Regions from separate parts of the Allobosea sp. GW821-FHT09G06 genome, predicted to be linked through region 3. Evidence: riboswitches for the same ligand, from Rfam matches in the RefSeq annotation. Region 3 holds a riboswitch; each other region holds the start of a gene.
What was found. A riboswitch is a leader RNA that binds a small molecule or an ion and turns the genes downstream of it on or off. The one in region 3 is predicted to bind cobalamin.
Positions count from the first base shown of each region.

Region 1: linked by a shared signal. The riboswitch ahead of AC07NY_RS01870 (hypothetical protein) and the one ahead of AC07NY_RS10965 (CbtB domain-containing protein) in region 3 are both predicted to bind cobalamin.
Region 2: linked by a shared signal. The riboswitch ahead of metE (5-methyltetrahydropteroyltriglutamate--homocysteine S-methyltransferase) and the one ahead of AC07NY_RS10965 (CbtB domain-containing protein) in region 3 are both predicted to bind cobalamin.

Region 1 is NZ_JBWKOI010000001.1:390,997-395,601, reverse strand. It holds gene AC07NY_RS01875 (TonB-dependent receptor) at 1-1,782, opposite strand, end outside; gene AC07NY_RS01870 (hypothetical protein) at 1,779-2,537, opposite strand; cobalamin riboswitch at 2,766-2,970, opposite strand; gene AC07NY_RS01865 (ureidoglycolate lyase) at 3,078-3,470, opposite strand; gene AC07NY_RS01860 (hypothetical protein) at 3,360-3,698, shown strand; gene AC07NY_RS01855 (TetR/AcrR family transcriptional regulator) at 3,641-4,261, opposite strand; gene AC07NY_RS01850 ((2Fe-2S)-binding protein) at 4,463-4,605, shown strand, end outside.
Region 2 is NZ_JBWKOI010000002.1:408,812-413,416, forward strand. It holds gene AC07NY_RS12050 (xanthine dehydrogenase family protein molybdopterin-binding subunit) at 1-288, shown strand, start outside; gene metE (5-methyltetrahydropteroyltriglutamate--homocysteine S-methyltransferase) at 351-2,699, opposite strand; cobalamin riboswitch at 2,816-3,018, opposite strand; cobalamin riboswitch at 3,171-3,370, shown strand; gene AC07NY_RS12060 (ribonucleoside-diphosphate reductase subunit alpha) at 3,484-4,605, shown strand, end outside.
Region 3 is NZ_JBWKOI010000002.1:156,535-161,139, forward strand. It holds gene cobW (cobalamin biosynthesis protein CobW) at 1-462, opposite strand, end outside; gene AC07NY_RS10955 (DUF1636 family protein) at 467-856, opposite strand; gene AC07NY_RS10960 (CbtA family protein) at 867-1,607, opposite strand; gene AC07NY_RS10965 (CbtB domain-containing protein) at 1,620-1,796, opposite strand; cobalamin riboswitch at 1,834-2,019, opposite strand; gene cobU (bifunctional adenosylcobinamide kinase/adenosylcobinamide-phosphate guanylyltransferase) at 2,171-2,683, shown strand; gene cobO (cob(I)yrinic acid a,c-diamide adenosyltransferase) at 2,683-3,291, shown strand; gene AC07NY_RS10980 (MgtC/SapB family protein) at 3,389-3,853, shown strand; gene AC07NY_RS10985 (TetR/AcrR family transcriptional regulator) at 4,025-4,605, shown strand, end outside.

The DNA.
Region 1 (4,605 bases), on a different contig from region 3:
GCGCTCCGGCTTGCGGCTGTTGGCCGTCGCCGCCGCGCCCTTGTCCTCCATGTCGAAATTCCAGGAGCCGTTGCCGAACACCGACCAGCGCCAGGCGGTGTTGTCGTATCCGGCCAGCTTGAGGAGGTCGGCATCGAGCTGCAATTCGACGCCGCGCACGACGACGTCTCCGGCATTGTTCGCATAGTCGGAGGTATTGGCGACATTGGTCCGGGCGCGGGTGACGATGCGGTCGGAAATGACGTTCTGGAAGATCGCGAAATCCGCGCGCCAGCCGTCGCCGGCATAGGCTGCGCCGGCCTCGACCTGCTCGCTTGTCTCCGGCTTGAGCGAGGGATTGCCGAAGATGCGCCCGCCGCCGAGCGTGTTGAAATCGGCGGCGAGCTCCGTCGCCGTCGGGGCGCGGAAGCCGGTCGCATAGCCGACGCGGAAGGTCAGCCGGTCGGTCGCCTTGAAGGTCGCGCCGGTGGAATATGTCGTCGCCTGATAGTCGACCTCGCGCGGGCGCTGGCCGGCGAGGTTCGGCGTGTATTCGAAGCTGGTCGTGCCGAAGGTCCGGCGCACGCCGGCGCGCAGGGTGACGCGATCGTCGAAGAGCTTCTGGGAATCCTCGACATAGAGCGCGTTGACCGTCTCGGACTGGTTGTTGTCCTGCGGCGAGACGGGGGTTAGCGGATTGCCGGGAACGCCGATGCGGTCGCGGATCGAGCGCAATGTGCTGCGCTCCCAGTCCCAGCCGGCGAGCAGGTCGTTGCCGGCCCAGAGCGTCATGCTCGGCTGGAAGCGGGTTCCGACGATGTTCAATTCGCGGCGGTTGTAATCGGCTGACGTGCCGGCTGCCGGCAGGCCGGTGCCGCCCCGGATGACCGGCGAAGCCCAGCGGAAATTGTCGACGTCCTGCACGGCATAGCCTTGCAGCATCCAGCGATACTGTCCGCCGGGGAGTTGGCCGCGATAGGTGATGTCGACGGAGTTGTTGTAGCGGTCTTCCTGGCTGACCGTGTTGGCGCCGGAACCACGGAAGCCGACATCGTAGATGCCGTCGGTCCGCAGCGTCGTCTCGATGCGGTGGTCGGGATTAATCTGCAAGCCCAGCGCGCCAGCGATGCCGAGGCGCTTCCAGCCGGTATTGGCCATGGTCGTGCCGCCGCGGCCGGACCGGTAGTCGTCGCGCGTGCCGCCCGAGATCCCGGCGTAATAGTCGATGCTGTCATAGAGACCGCCGGTCTGGGCCTTGCCCTGCAGCAGCCCCCAGGAGCCTCCTGCCCCTTCGATCATCGTGCCCGGAGCGGTGCGGCCGGTCTTGAGGATGATATTGATGACGCCGCCGATATTCTGGCTGCCATAGACGACCGAGGACGGTCCGCGGATGATCTCGATGCGCTCGACATCGGCGGCGGAGAGCTTGGACAGGTTGGCCGTGCCGGCGCGACGGCCGTTCATCAGCACCAGCACCTGGCTGCGGAAATCCTTGCCCTGACCGTCGCTGGCGCCGCCGCGGATGTTGATCGAGGTCTGCCCGGGCGTCCATTGGCTGAAGAAACCGACGGCGTTCTCCGCGAGCAGGTCGGTGATCGATTGCGCGCGGGCCCGCTCGATCTGCGCGGCATCGATGACCTGGACCGTTCCGGGAATGCTGCTGCGCGGCTCGGGGCGGCCCGTCGCCGTGACGACGAGCTCGTCGAGCTTGATTTCGGTCTGGGCGAAGGCGGGCACGGTCCCGATCGCCGTCAGGCAGGTCGCGGCAAGCAGGCAGGCTTTGCGGGAATTCAGGCGGATCATGACAGGTTCCAGACGAGGATGGCCGAGCGGCGATGGCAGGAGAGGCGAAAGCCGCCCGGCACGGGCACGGCCTGCTTGTGGAGATGGTCGAAAAGCTGCGGCCGGCGCGGATCGTTGGGCGACCAGCTCAACCGATCGGCCTGGAAGGCGGCGAAGGCCGGCAGGTCCGGCAGCACCAGTGAGAAGGTCCAGTCGACCGCATCCACGCGATCGGGCAGGTCGTTGCCGAGCTGCGCCAGCACCAGATCGATGCCGGGTGTCTCGTCCTCGCGGTGCCATTCGCGCGGCAGGCAAGCCGAAAGGATCAGCCCCTTGGGTGCCTTCTGTGCGGCGACGATCCAGACGATCTGACGGGTAGCCCACTGCCGGCAGCGTGCCAGGAAGCCGGGGGCATCCGTGAAATAGCCCGGCATGGTGGCGGCCAGGACGGTAGCGGCGGCTTCGCAATCGACCGCAACGTCGTCCCAGCCATGCGGGATGATGACCGGCGGCTGCGGCAGGGCGGCGAGCCGGGCCTGCATCGTCGGAGACGGTTCGATGGCCGTCCAGCGCGCGCCGGGCCGGCGCAGCGCCGCGCCCAGCTGCCCTCCCCCGGCACCGATGTCGATCAGATCGTCGATCCCGGGCGCGAGCTGGCGGATGAGCGGCGCGACACGCGCGACATAATCGGAAGAGTCGATAGCACTGGCGTAAAGCGCAAGCGGATCCAGGGGCGCCGCAGAGGACGCAGGCACAGAAGCGGAGACAGAGTTCATACCTGCCTCTTATCGCAACGTTATAACATTGCAATAACTCATACCTGGCGCAGGCGCTCCGGGCGTAGTCCACGCCCGACCGCTCGCGTGGCCGCCTCTCGACCCCGTCAATTCTATCATGGTCGTCCAGCCCCTCGCTGTCGCGGCCGGGGCAAAGGGAGGAAGCGCGGCAGACCGGCGGCGGGCGCCCGGTGCACTGCGATTCCGCCGGACACCCCGCCCGCGCGACATCATCACTGCGTCGGGGCAGGTCTCCTGGCTTGCGGGTCGTTGCTTTCAGGCTGTCTTCCCGGCGCGGACGCCAGTGACTTCAGGTAGCCGAAAACTCACCGCTCACAGTTGCGGGGGCAGCTCCGGGTTCCGTGCAAGCGCACGTCACCGGATTCCCTCTTAGCTTCGGATCGCTCCGAAGACCTCGACACGGATTAACGTAGATGGCGAGATTGTGGCGTCAAGCTACCGATGGCGCGGCAGGCGCGAAGGCTGTGGACGGCAGCGACGAGGACCATCATCGCACAACGCGCTACCTGAAACCCCTCGTCAGCTTACGTCGTTCGCAGCGAGCACCTTGGGCTCGATCGCGATGATCTCGCAATCCGCCTCGGTGCCATCCTGCCAGGACTGGACGAGGAAACGCGCATCGGAGCCGATGGCCATGATCGGATGATGCCAGAGCCCGCGGCGATAGATCACGCCCTGCGAAGCGGAGAACGAGAAGGCGGCGAGTGTCGAGAGATCGGGCCGGCCATCCGCGCCGTCCCGGGCGACGATGACGATATGGCCGGCGCCATCGAGCGGGACGATCCATTGGATCGAATTCACATGCCGCTCCAGCATGGCGATCGCGAGGCCCCGCTGCTGCTGCTTGGCCGAGAAGATCGACGTCACAAGTCTGGTGCCGGCCCGGACCTCGGCAGCCGGATGAGCATGGATATCGTGCCGGCGCGCGGTGCCGTTATTCGCGGTGCGGCCACTTTCCCCGGCTTCCACGATCTAGCCGAAAGGCTCGAAAGCGGCCTGCGTGACCGGCTGGATGCGAAGCGGGGTAAGGGGCTGAAGCTCGGTCCTGCCGTCATCCTGCATGTTGCGTTCTTTCTTCTCGCTTATCGCGCCAGCGCTGCGGCGAAGACCGACGCGATCGCGTCCAGCCTGCGCGCGTAATCCGCGGCACTGGGTGGCGTGCCGAGCTTCGCTCCCGCGGCGGCAAAGAGCAGGCTGGCGGTCCAGTCGTCGGCGCTGGCCGGCAGGCGCGATAGATTGATCTCGCCGCCTTGCTCGGCCTGCATCAGCAACGCGCGGGCAAAGGTCGAGAAGATCCGCTCGAAGGCCTGCAATTCACGCGTCGCGATCGTGTTCATCACGGCCTTCAGTTCGACGAGATGCTCGCCGGTGCCGAAGCTGGCATAGGCCAGCCCGTGATGCGCCTGAAGCAGCGCCGCGAGCCGCTCCGGAAACGGCCCCTGCCTTGCCACGACCTCACGGCAACGTGCTTCGACCCGTCGCCCGAGCAGGTCCAGCATGGCCCGGAAGACATCGTCCTTGCCCTTGAAGTGCAGGTAGAGCGTCGCCTTGGCGAGCCCCGCCTCCTTGGCGATGTCGTCCATCGAGCTGCGCTTGTAGCCGTAGCGGGCGAACAGACGCAGCGCCGCATCGGCGATCTGGTCGGTGCGGGCATTGGCATCCTCCGCAGGGAGAACGTTGGAACCTTCGTTTCCGTCCGGCATTGCAGCTTCTGCAGTCTTGACAAAATCCAAACTGCGCGCGACCATCCTAACTAGACTCAAAACGTCTAATTAGTCCAGTCGCGCGACCCAGGGCTACGGATCCATCGCCCGTTATCTGATATGTCAGATCGGGCCATCGAGGGCGAGCCCTCGATCCGCACCATGGTGCCGCGCTGCGTCATGCCAGCATCGGAGGCAACCATGGTCTCTCTCAAGGTCAACGGTACCGCGCATACCGTCGATGTCGATGACGACACGCCCCTGCTCTGGGCGATCCGCGACAATATCGGCCTCACCGGCACCAAGTTCGGCTGCGGCGTCGCCCAATGCGGCGCCTGCACCGT
Region 2 (4,605 bases), 250 kb from region 3:
TGCGAGATGACCTCCTATGACGAGAACGGCCAGCTCCTGACCGGCTCCTATATGGACTATGCGATGCCGCGTGCCGCGGATGTGCCCTTCTTCACCTTCATCAGCGAAGGCGTGCCGACTCGCACCAACCCGGTCGGCGCCAAGGGCTGCGGCGAAGCTGGCTGCGCCGGCTCGCTGCCCTCGGTCATGAACGCGATCGTCGATGCCCTCTCGCCCCATGGCGTGCGCCATATCGACATGCCGGCGACGCCATTGGCGATCTGGAAGGCCATTCACGCGAAGGCCTGACATGGTCGCCGGGTTTGGATCGCAGGCGCGGCGTCACCGTCGCGCCTGCTGTGCTTCATTCGTCAGTGCGCGGCCGCGCGGATTTCCCGTGCCGCCTCGACCATGTTGACGAGTGCGGGGCGGACCTCCTCCCACTTCCGGGTCTTCAGGCCGCAATCCGGATTGATCCAGAGCTGGTCGTCCTTCAGCCGCTGGCGTGCGAGCTTCAGGAGTTCGGTCATCTCGGCGACATCCGGCACGCGCGGCGAGTGGATGTCGTAGACGCCCGGGCCGATCTCGTTCGGGTACTTGTAGCCGACGAAGGCGTCGAGCAGCTCCATCTTCGAGCGCGAGGTCTCGATCGAGATCACGTCGGCATCCATCGCCGCGATGGCGTCGATGATCTGGTTGAACTCCGAGTAGCACATATGGGTATGGACCTGCGTTTCGTCGGCGACGCCCGACGCGCAGATGCGGAAGCTCTCCACCGCCCAGCCGAGGTAGTGCTTCCAGTCGCTCTTGCGGAGTGGCAGACCCTCGCGCAACGCCGCCTCGTCGATCTGGATCATCGCCGCACCGGCCTTCTCCAGGTCGAGCACCTCGTCGCGGATCGCCAGCGCGATCTGCTTCGACGCCTCGCTGCGCGGCAGGTCGTCGCGCACGAAGGACCAGTTCAGGATCGTGACCGGGCCGGTCAGCATCGCCTTCATCGGCCGCTGCGTCAGCGACTGGGCATAGCGCCACCACTCGACCGTCATCGGCTTCGGCCGCGAAACGTCGCCGAACAGGATCGGCGGACGCACGCAGCGCGAGCCGTAGCTCTGCACCCAGCCGCCGCGCGTGAAGGCGAAGCCGGCGAGCTGCTCGCCGAAATACTGCACCATGTCGTTGCGCTCGAACTCGCCATGGACGAGCACGTCGAGGCCGATCTCCTCCTGCCAGCGCACGGCGCGAGCGGTCTCCTCGCGCAGGAACTGCTCGTATTCGGCATGGCCGAGCTGACCCTTGTCATGGGCGGCGCGGGCCTTGCGGACCTCCGGCGTCTGCGGGAAGGAACCGATCGTGGTTGTCGGGAAGGCGGGCAGGTTGAAGCGGGCGCGCTGGAGCTTGGCGCGGTCCGCGAAACCGCTCTTGCGGCGAGCGAAGGCCTCCGTGACCGCAGCCATGCGCGCTGCGACGGCCTTGTCGTTGACCTTCGGCGAGGCCCTGCGTGCGGCCGCTGCCGTGGTCGAGGCGGCCAGCCTGTCCTTGACGGTGCCGCGCCCGCCGCCAAGCGAGCGGCCGAGCGTGGAGAGTTCGCCCATCTTCTGTACGGCGAAGGCAAGCCAGTTCTTCACCTCCGGATCGAGACTGGTTTCGAGTTCCAGATCGATCGGGCAGTGCAGCATGGAGCAGGACGGTGCGACCTGGACATGGTCGGTGCCGCGCCTGGCCGCGACCGGCTCGATCTTTGCGAGGACCGCCTCCAGATCGGTCTTCCAGATGTTGCGGCCGTCGACCACGCCGAGCGAGAGCACCAGGCCTTGCGGCGCTTTAGCCAGAACCGCATCGAGCTGCTCGGGCGCGCGGACGAGATCGAGATGCAGGCCTGCGACCGGCAGGGATACCGCCGTGTCGAGATTGTCGCCCAGTGCTCCGAAATAGGTGGTGAGCATCACCTTGAGCTGCGGCAGGGCGTGCGCGATCGTCGCATAGGTCCGATGCAGCGCGGTGCGGGCGGCCTCATCGAGATCGAGCACGAGGCAGGGCTCGTCGATCTGCACCCATTCCGCGCCATTCGCCGAGAGACGGCGCAGCACATCGACATAGACCGGCAGCAATTCGCCCAGCAGCGACAGCGGATCGAAGGACGTGTCCTTGGACTTGCCGAGCTTCAGGAACGTCACCGGGCCGAGCAGGACAGGACGCGTCTCGTAGCCGAGCGCCTTTGCCTCGCGATACTCCTCCACCGGCTTCAGCGAGGCGAGCTCGAAGCTCTGCCCCGGTGCGAACTCCGGCACCATGTAGTGGTAGTTGGTGTCGAACCACTTGGTCATTTCCTGCGCCGGGACGCCATGGGCATGATCGTGGTTGTGATGGGCATGGCCGCAGGACGTATGCGGCTCGGCTTCGCCCTGCGAGCCGCGAGCCATGGCGAAATAGGTGCCAAGCGGCACCGGCCCACCCTTCCAGCCATAGATGTCCGGGATCGCACCGACCATGACGCTGGTGTCGAGCACCTGGTCGTAGAAGGAGAAGTCGTTCGACGGGATCACGCTGATCCCTTGCGCCTTCTGGCGCGCCCAATTGGCCGCGCGCAGGCCCGCAGCGGCCTCGACGAGCGATCTTTCGTCGGATTTTCCGGCCCAGAAGCTTTCGAGCGCGGTCTTGAGTTCGCGGCGCGGACCGATGCGCGGCGTGCCGAGTGCAGCGACAGGTACTGATTGAGACATAGGCTTAACCCCGACTAGTTGGGGGCAAAGGCCAAAGCGGACGCGGGACGAGGACCGTCCGGACGCAAGAATCCGGGCGGGGCCGCCAAGCGCACCACCGGGACACCCCGCCCGAGGACGTTCATGTTGTCGGGGCAGGTCTCCTGGCTCGCGGGTCGTCGCTCTTGCCCGTCTTCCCAAGGCCTCGCGGCCTCAGTGACATGGGTGGGCAGAAAGCTCGCCGCTGACAGTTGCGGGGGCAGCGCCGGTCTCTCACCGGCTTCCCTCTTAGCTCCGATACGGCAAGCCGCACCGAAGAACCTCGACGCCGCATCATGGGCCGCCATTCGCGGGTCGTCAACAAGAGATATAAAGACATATTTATGTCTTCATGTCGGGCATGCGCTCGGGCGTTGCCGCCGAGATGTCCTCGCTTTCCACATGCGGTTGAGGAAGAGCATACGACCGATTGACATCGGAGCGGAGAGTAACGCTAGATGTAGTTGTCGATGGTCTCTCGAATCGCAAGATCGAGAGCTAAGAGGGAAGCCGGTGAGAGACCGGCGCTGCCCCCGCAACTGTCAGCGGTAAGTTCTTAGTCCAGCGTTGTCACTGAGGCTGCAAGGCCTTGGGAAGACGGACGAGAGCGGTGACCCGCGAGCCAGGAGACCTGCCGCGACCTTTGTTTACGTCCTCGGGCGGGGTGTCCCGGTGGTGCGCTTGGCAGGTCGCGGCATCGTATCGTCGCGCGCCTTCTCGACGCGACCGCTCGGCCTTTGCCCCCAACATCTTGGGGTTGATGCCGATGTCTCTTTCTCTTGAAGCCGAACGGCCTTCACTGGCCCCGCTGGGTGCCGAACCTGCTGCATCGCCGCGCGCCGCAGCGGCGGAGCCCGGCTACCAGCTCATCCGCCGCAACGGCGCGGTGACGCCCTTCGACCCCTCAAAGATCGCGGTCGCCCTGACCAAGGCTTTCCTGGCGGTCGAGGGCGCGAGCGCCGCCGCGTCCCGCCGCATCCATGATGTCGTCGCCGACCTGACCGAACAGGTCGTCTCCGGCCTGTCTCGCCGCGCCGCGACCGGCCGCACCTTCCATATCGAGGACGTGCAGGATCAGGTCGAGCTCGCGCTGATGCGCGGCGAGCATCACAAGGTCGCCCGTGCCTATGTCCTCTATCGCGCCGAACGGGCGCAGGAGCGGGCCAGGGCGCAGGCCGGGTCCGCGCCGGCCGCAGCCGCGCCGTCGCTGCAGATGAAGCTCACTGACGGCACGCTCGTTCCGCTCGACGCCGCCCGCCTCGACAAGGTCGTGCGCGAGGCTTGTGCCGGGCTCGACGGCGTCGCGGCCGAGCCGATCCTGATGGAGACCCGCCGCAACCTCTATGACGGCATTTCGCTCGACGAATTGGCACTGGCGCCGATCCTCGCTGCGCGGACGCTGATCGAGAGCGAGCCGAACTACGCCAAGGTCTCGGCCCGCCTCCTGCTCGACAAGCTGCGGCGCGAGGCGCTGAGCTTCGTCCATGGCCATGCCGAACAGGCGACGCAGGAAGAGATGGCCGCCGGCTACGGCGACTACTTCACCGCCTATCTCAAGACCGGCATCGAGAATGAATTGATCGACACCGAGCTAGGCCGCTTCGACATTGCCCGCATCGCGGCGGCGCTGAAGCCCGAGCGCGATCTCCAGTTCGACTATCTCGGCTTCCAGACGCTTTACGACCGCTATTTCCTGCATGTCCGGGGCAACCGCTTCGAGCTGCCGCAGGCCTTCTTCATGCGCGTCGCCATGGGCCTCGCCATCCGCGAGATCGACCGCGAGGGCAGGGCGATCGCGTTCTACGACCTGCTCTCCTCCTTCGACTTCATGGCCTCGACCCCGACCCTGTTCAACTCCGGCACGCTGCGCCCGCAGCTCTCGTCCTGC
Region 3 (4,605 bases):
CTCGGGATCATCGGCGAACTGGCCCTCGGCCACGGCCGGGCCGTCGACCACGGCGATGACACCATCGACCGTGACGCGCGAACGGATCGCCGGCCAGTTGAAGGCGGTGACGAGCGGCTTCGGCAGGGCGAGGCCGGAGGTCTCGATCAGGATGTGCTCGGGCGGGTTCGGCCGGTTCAGCAGCTTCTCCAGCGCCGGCACGAAATCGTCGGCAACGGTGCAGCAGATGCAGCCGTTCGGCAATTCGACGACGTCTTCGTCGCTGCAGCCGGCGATGCCGCAGCCCTTCAGGAATTCGCCGTCGAAGCCGAGATCGCCGAATTCGTTGACGAGCACCGCGAGCTTCTTGCCCTGCGCATTCTCGAGGAGATGGCGCACCAGCGTCGTCTTACCGGCGCCGAGGAAGCCGGTGATGATGGTGCAAGGCACCTTGCCGAGAGAGGCGGTCTGCGGAGCGTTCATGATGTCATCCTTGCTGGCGCGCCGGCAAAGGCGGCACGCGCGCGACCACGCCCTTGCGGAAGGACTGCGGCCGCTCTTTCCAGGGAACGATGCCGTTGGCGCTGGCGGCATAGGCCTCCGCCGCGCCGACGATCTCGTCGAGATGGGTATCGGTGTCGAGATCGCCGATCAGATAGGTCCATTTGCCATCGGCGCTGAGCGCGATGGTGCAGGGCCGCTTGCAGACGGCGAGGCATTCGACGGGCAGCACGGGGATCGTGCTGTCCTTGGCTGCGAGCTGCGCGGTGAGCCGCTCGGCCAGCGCCAGTCCCGGCTGGTCATAGCCTTCCGGGAGATCAGCGCGGGCACGGCGGCAGGCCGTGCAGACATGGATGGTGAGGTCGCCCTCGGGCATTGGCTTGCTTTCAGGCTTCGACGGCCCGGCGGCTCGCCCGGGGCCAGAGCACGCCGACCATGAAGGCGGTGACGAGCCAGAGCGCGGCCTGGATGCCGAGCGAGAGCGACGCGAAATGGGCGGCGACCTCGGCAGGCACCTTGCTCTCCGGCGCGGCCGGGTGCGGGGCGCCGACGACATGCGGGAGCAGGATCAGCACGATCGCCACGAGCTTGAGCCAGGGCTGCTCGAAGCGCAGGAACAGGAAGAGCCCGATCGCGGTGGCGATCGCCGTCCAGAGCCACCAGAGCTGGCGCTGCTCCAGTGCGGCGGAGGCTGCCCCCGGCAGTTCCGGCGCGAGCCCCATCGCAGGCGCAAGCCCGAGCGCGAGGAAGCCGCAAGCGCCCCAGACGAGCGCGCTGCGCTGATCGATCCTGTCGCCGGCCGCGATCATGCCCGCCAGCAGCAGCGCCGCGAAGCCGATCGCGGTCGCGATCGTCACTGCGCTGGTGAAGAGCGTGCGCTGGAGGCCGTCCTGCGGCTTCCATTCGGCATGGTCGTGGCCAGGGGCGTCGCCGGCCGGGCCATGCGCGAGGATGATTTTTGCTTCCCCGTCGAAGGCGGCCAGCGTCGGCGCTTTCAGCGCGAGCGCCGACTCATAGGTCTCGGCCTTGAGGATGAGCGGGGTGGTGGTGACATGCTGGAGGGCGGCGACGATCAAGCCGGCCAGAAGCCCGGCCAGGATGCTGACCGTGAGAACACGCGTGACCATGATGACTTTCCCTCAGTGGCAGGGAAAGGCGAGGCCGTGACGGGTGTCGTGCGCGGCGTTGTGCACGTTCGACGAGGCCGCGAAACCGGTCGTGTAGATCAGCGCGACGCCGATCACGAGCGCGGCGGCGACCGCCTTGACGCGTTCCGAAACGCTGAGCGTGGGTGTGGAAACCGAGGCGGTGTTCATAAGCGTTCTCCGTGGCCGCCCCGCCGGCAGCCGGTTGGATCTCTGCGGGTCGACGGCAGGTCTCCTGGCTCGCGGACTTCGCGCCCCTTGCCGCCTTCCCGGAGCTGGCGCTCCAGTGGCCGATGGCGAAGGACATCCGCTTACAGTTGCGGGGGCAGCCGCGGTCTCGCACCGCGTTCCCTTTTCACCTCCTCGCGGAGGCACCGTCACCGATCATCATTAGCCATCGCCGTGTTGCTGTGCAATGCAATGCGCGTCGCAAGGGCGTCATTCTCGGGCTTGACCCGGGAATCTCTTGCAGGAAGGGGCTCCGGTGCCTCCTTGGGGTGGAGGTGCTAGGGTCAAGCCCGCGCATGACGGCAGAGGATTTTTGAATGGAGTTGCCCCAGCTCACCCTCGTCCTCGGCGGCGCCCGCTCCGGCAAGAGCCGCCATGCCGAGGCGCTGATCGAGGCGCTACCGGCGCCCTGGGCCTATATCGCCACCGCTCAGGCCTATGACGACGAGATGCGGGAGCGCATCGCCGAGCATCGCGCGCGCCGCCCGGCGGGATGGCAGATGATCGATGCCCCGCTCGACTTGGCCGAAGCGATCGCGGCCCAGCCGGCAGGGCGCCCGATCCTGGTCGATTGCCTGACGCTTTGGCTGACCAATCTCATCCTCGCTGAGCACGACACGGCCGCCGCTCGCGAAGCCCTGATCGCCGCCTGCGAGGGCGTCTCGGCGCCGCTGGTAATGGTCGGCAACGAGGTCGGCCTCGGCATCGTGCCGGAGAATGCGCTGGCCCGCCGCTTCCGCGACGAGGCCGGGCGCCTCCATCAGGCGCTTGCGGCGCGTGCGGCCAGCGTGGTCTTCATGGTCGCCGGATTGCCGATGCGAGTGAAATGATGACGGATACTGATGACGCCGCCCGCCACAAGGCGAAGATGGAGAAGCGCAAGGCGGTGCAGGATGCCGAGGTCGCCTCCAAGACGGTCGAGAAAGGGCTTCTGATCGTCAATACCGGCCCCGGCAAGGGCAAGTCGACGGCGGCCTTCGGTCTGATCCTTCGGGCGCTCGGCCATGGCTGGCGCATCGGCGTGGTGCAGTTCATCAAGGGCGCCTGGTCGACCGGCGAGCGCAAGGCGCTCGAAGCCTTCGGCGATCAGGTCTCGTGGCACAGCATGGGCGAGGGCTTCACCTGGGAGACGCAGGACAAGGCCCGCGACATCGCCGCTGCCGAGCGCGCCTTTGCCAAAGCTAGGGAGCTGATGGCCGATCCGGAGATTCGCCTGCTGGTGCTGGACGAGCTCAACATCGCCCTGCGCTACGACTATCTGCCGCTCGCCGAGGTGGTCGAGGTTCTACGTGCCCGCCGTCCGGACCTGCACGTCGTCGTCACCGGCCGCAATGCCAAGCCGGAATTGATCGAGGCGGCCGACCTCGTCACCGAGATGACGCTGGTGAAGCACCATTTCGCAGCGGGTGTGAAGGCTCAGCAGGGGATCGAGTTCTAATAGCTTTCTTCGCCGGCTGCCGGTCCTTTGCCGCAGAACGAACGCGAACGGCCCTCGCGCGTTCATGCCCTCGATCATCGTTTGCGAGGGTGGGGCCATGAGTGGTTTTCTGTGGGGAGAGCTGGATCTGCTGCTCAGGCTGCTGGCCGGGATGGCGGCCGGCATCGTCGTGGGCTGGGAGCGGACCAACAAGCAGCGCGCCGCCGGGATTCGCACCTTCGGGCTGGTCGGATTGGGCACGGCCGCCGCCGCGACGATCTTCAGCGAGCCGCATGAGGCCGACGCTGCCAGCCGCGTCGTTCAGGGCTTGCTGACCGGGATCGGCTTCCTGGGCGCCGGCGTCATTGTCCTGCGCCGGGGGGCTTCGACGCCGACAGGGCTGACCACGGCCGCAGCGATATGGGTCACCGCCGCGCTTGGCTGTGCCGCCGGCCTCGGCGATCATGCGATCGTGGCATCGGCCACGGTGCTTGGGCTCGTCCTGCTCGCCATCGATCATTCGGTCGAGCGCTGGGCCGGCCGCGATCGGGCCGCGGATTCCGGCAACGCGCCGCCTTCCTGAGTGCTCGCGGCGCCGCGGGGGAGGGGCGCAGGGGCGCGCCTGAACGGTCTGTAGGCGATCTCGCTCAGGGCTTGCTGGGCTCGAACCCGGTCATTCTCGTTCCAGCTCTTGACGGCGGCCAGCCATCTCTTCAAATTGAATCCGAATTCAAATTCAATTTTGAGATCACCTATGGCCGGTCCGCAGTCGAGGCAACCCCGCAAGGCTGGCAAGCGCGAGGCGATCCTCGCCGCCGCGCGCGGCATCGTCTCGGAGGTCGGCTTCCACGAGACCTCGATCGCCGCGGTTGCCGCCGCCAGCGGTGTCTCGACCGGCAGTGTCTATTCCTATTTCGCCTCCAAGGCCGAGCTGATGGCGGAGATCGTCGCAGCCGTGTCGTCGCGCGAACTCGCCGTGCTGCGCGAGATCGCGGCGAGCGATGCGCCCGTCACTGAGCGCCTGACCGCCTCGGTCGAGGCCTTCGCTCGTCGCGCCTTCGCCAATCGCCGCCTCGCCTGGTCGATGATCGCCGAGCCCGCCGACCCGGCCGTCGACGCGACGCGGCTCGACTATCGCCGCGAGATCGCCGGCATTTTTCGCGCGCTCGTCGTCGAAGGCGAACGGCAGGGGGCTTTCCGTGCGGTCGATCCCGATGCCGCCGCCGCGATGATCGTCGGCGGCTTCATGGAAGCTTTGATCGGCCCGCTCTCGCCGGACCGTCCGATCACGCCCGAGCGCGGCCGCGAGATCGCTGCGGCTCTCGCCGATCTCTC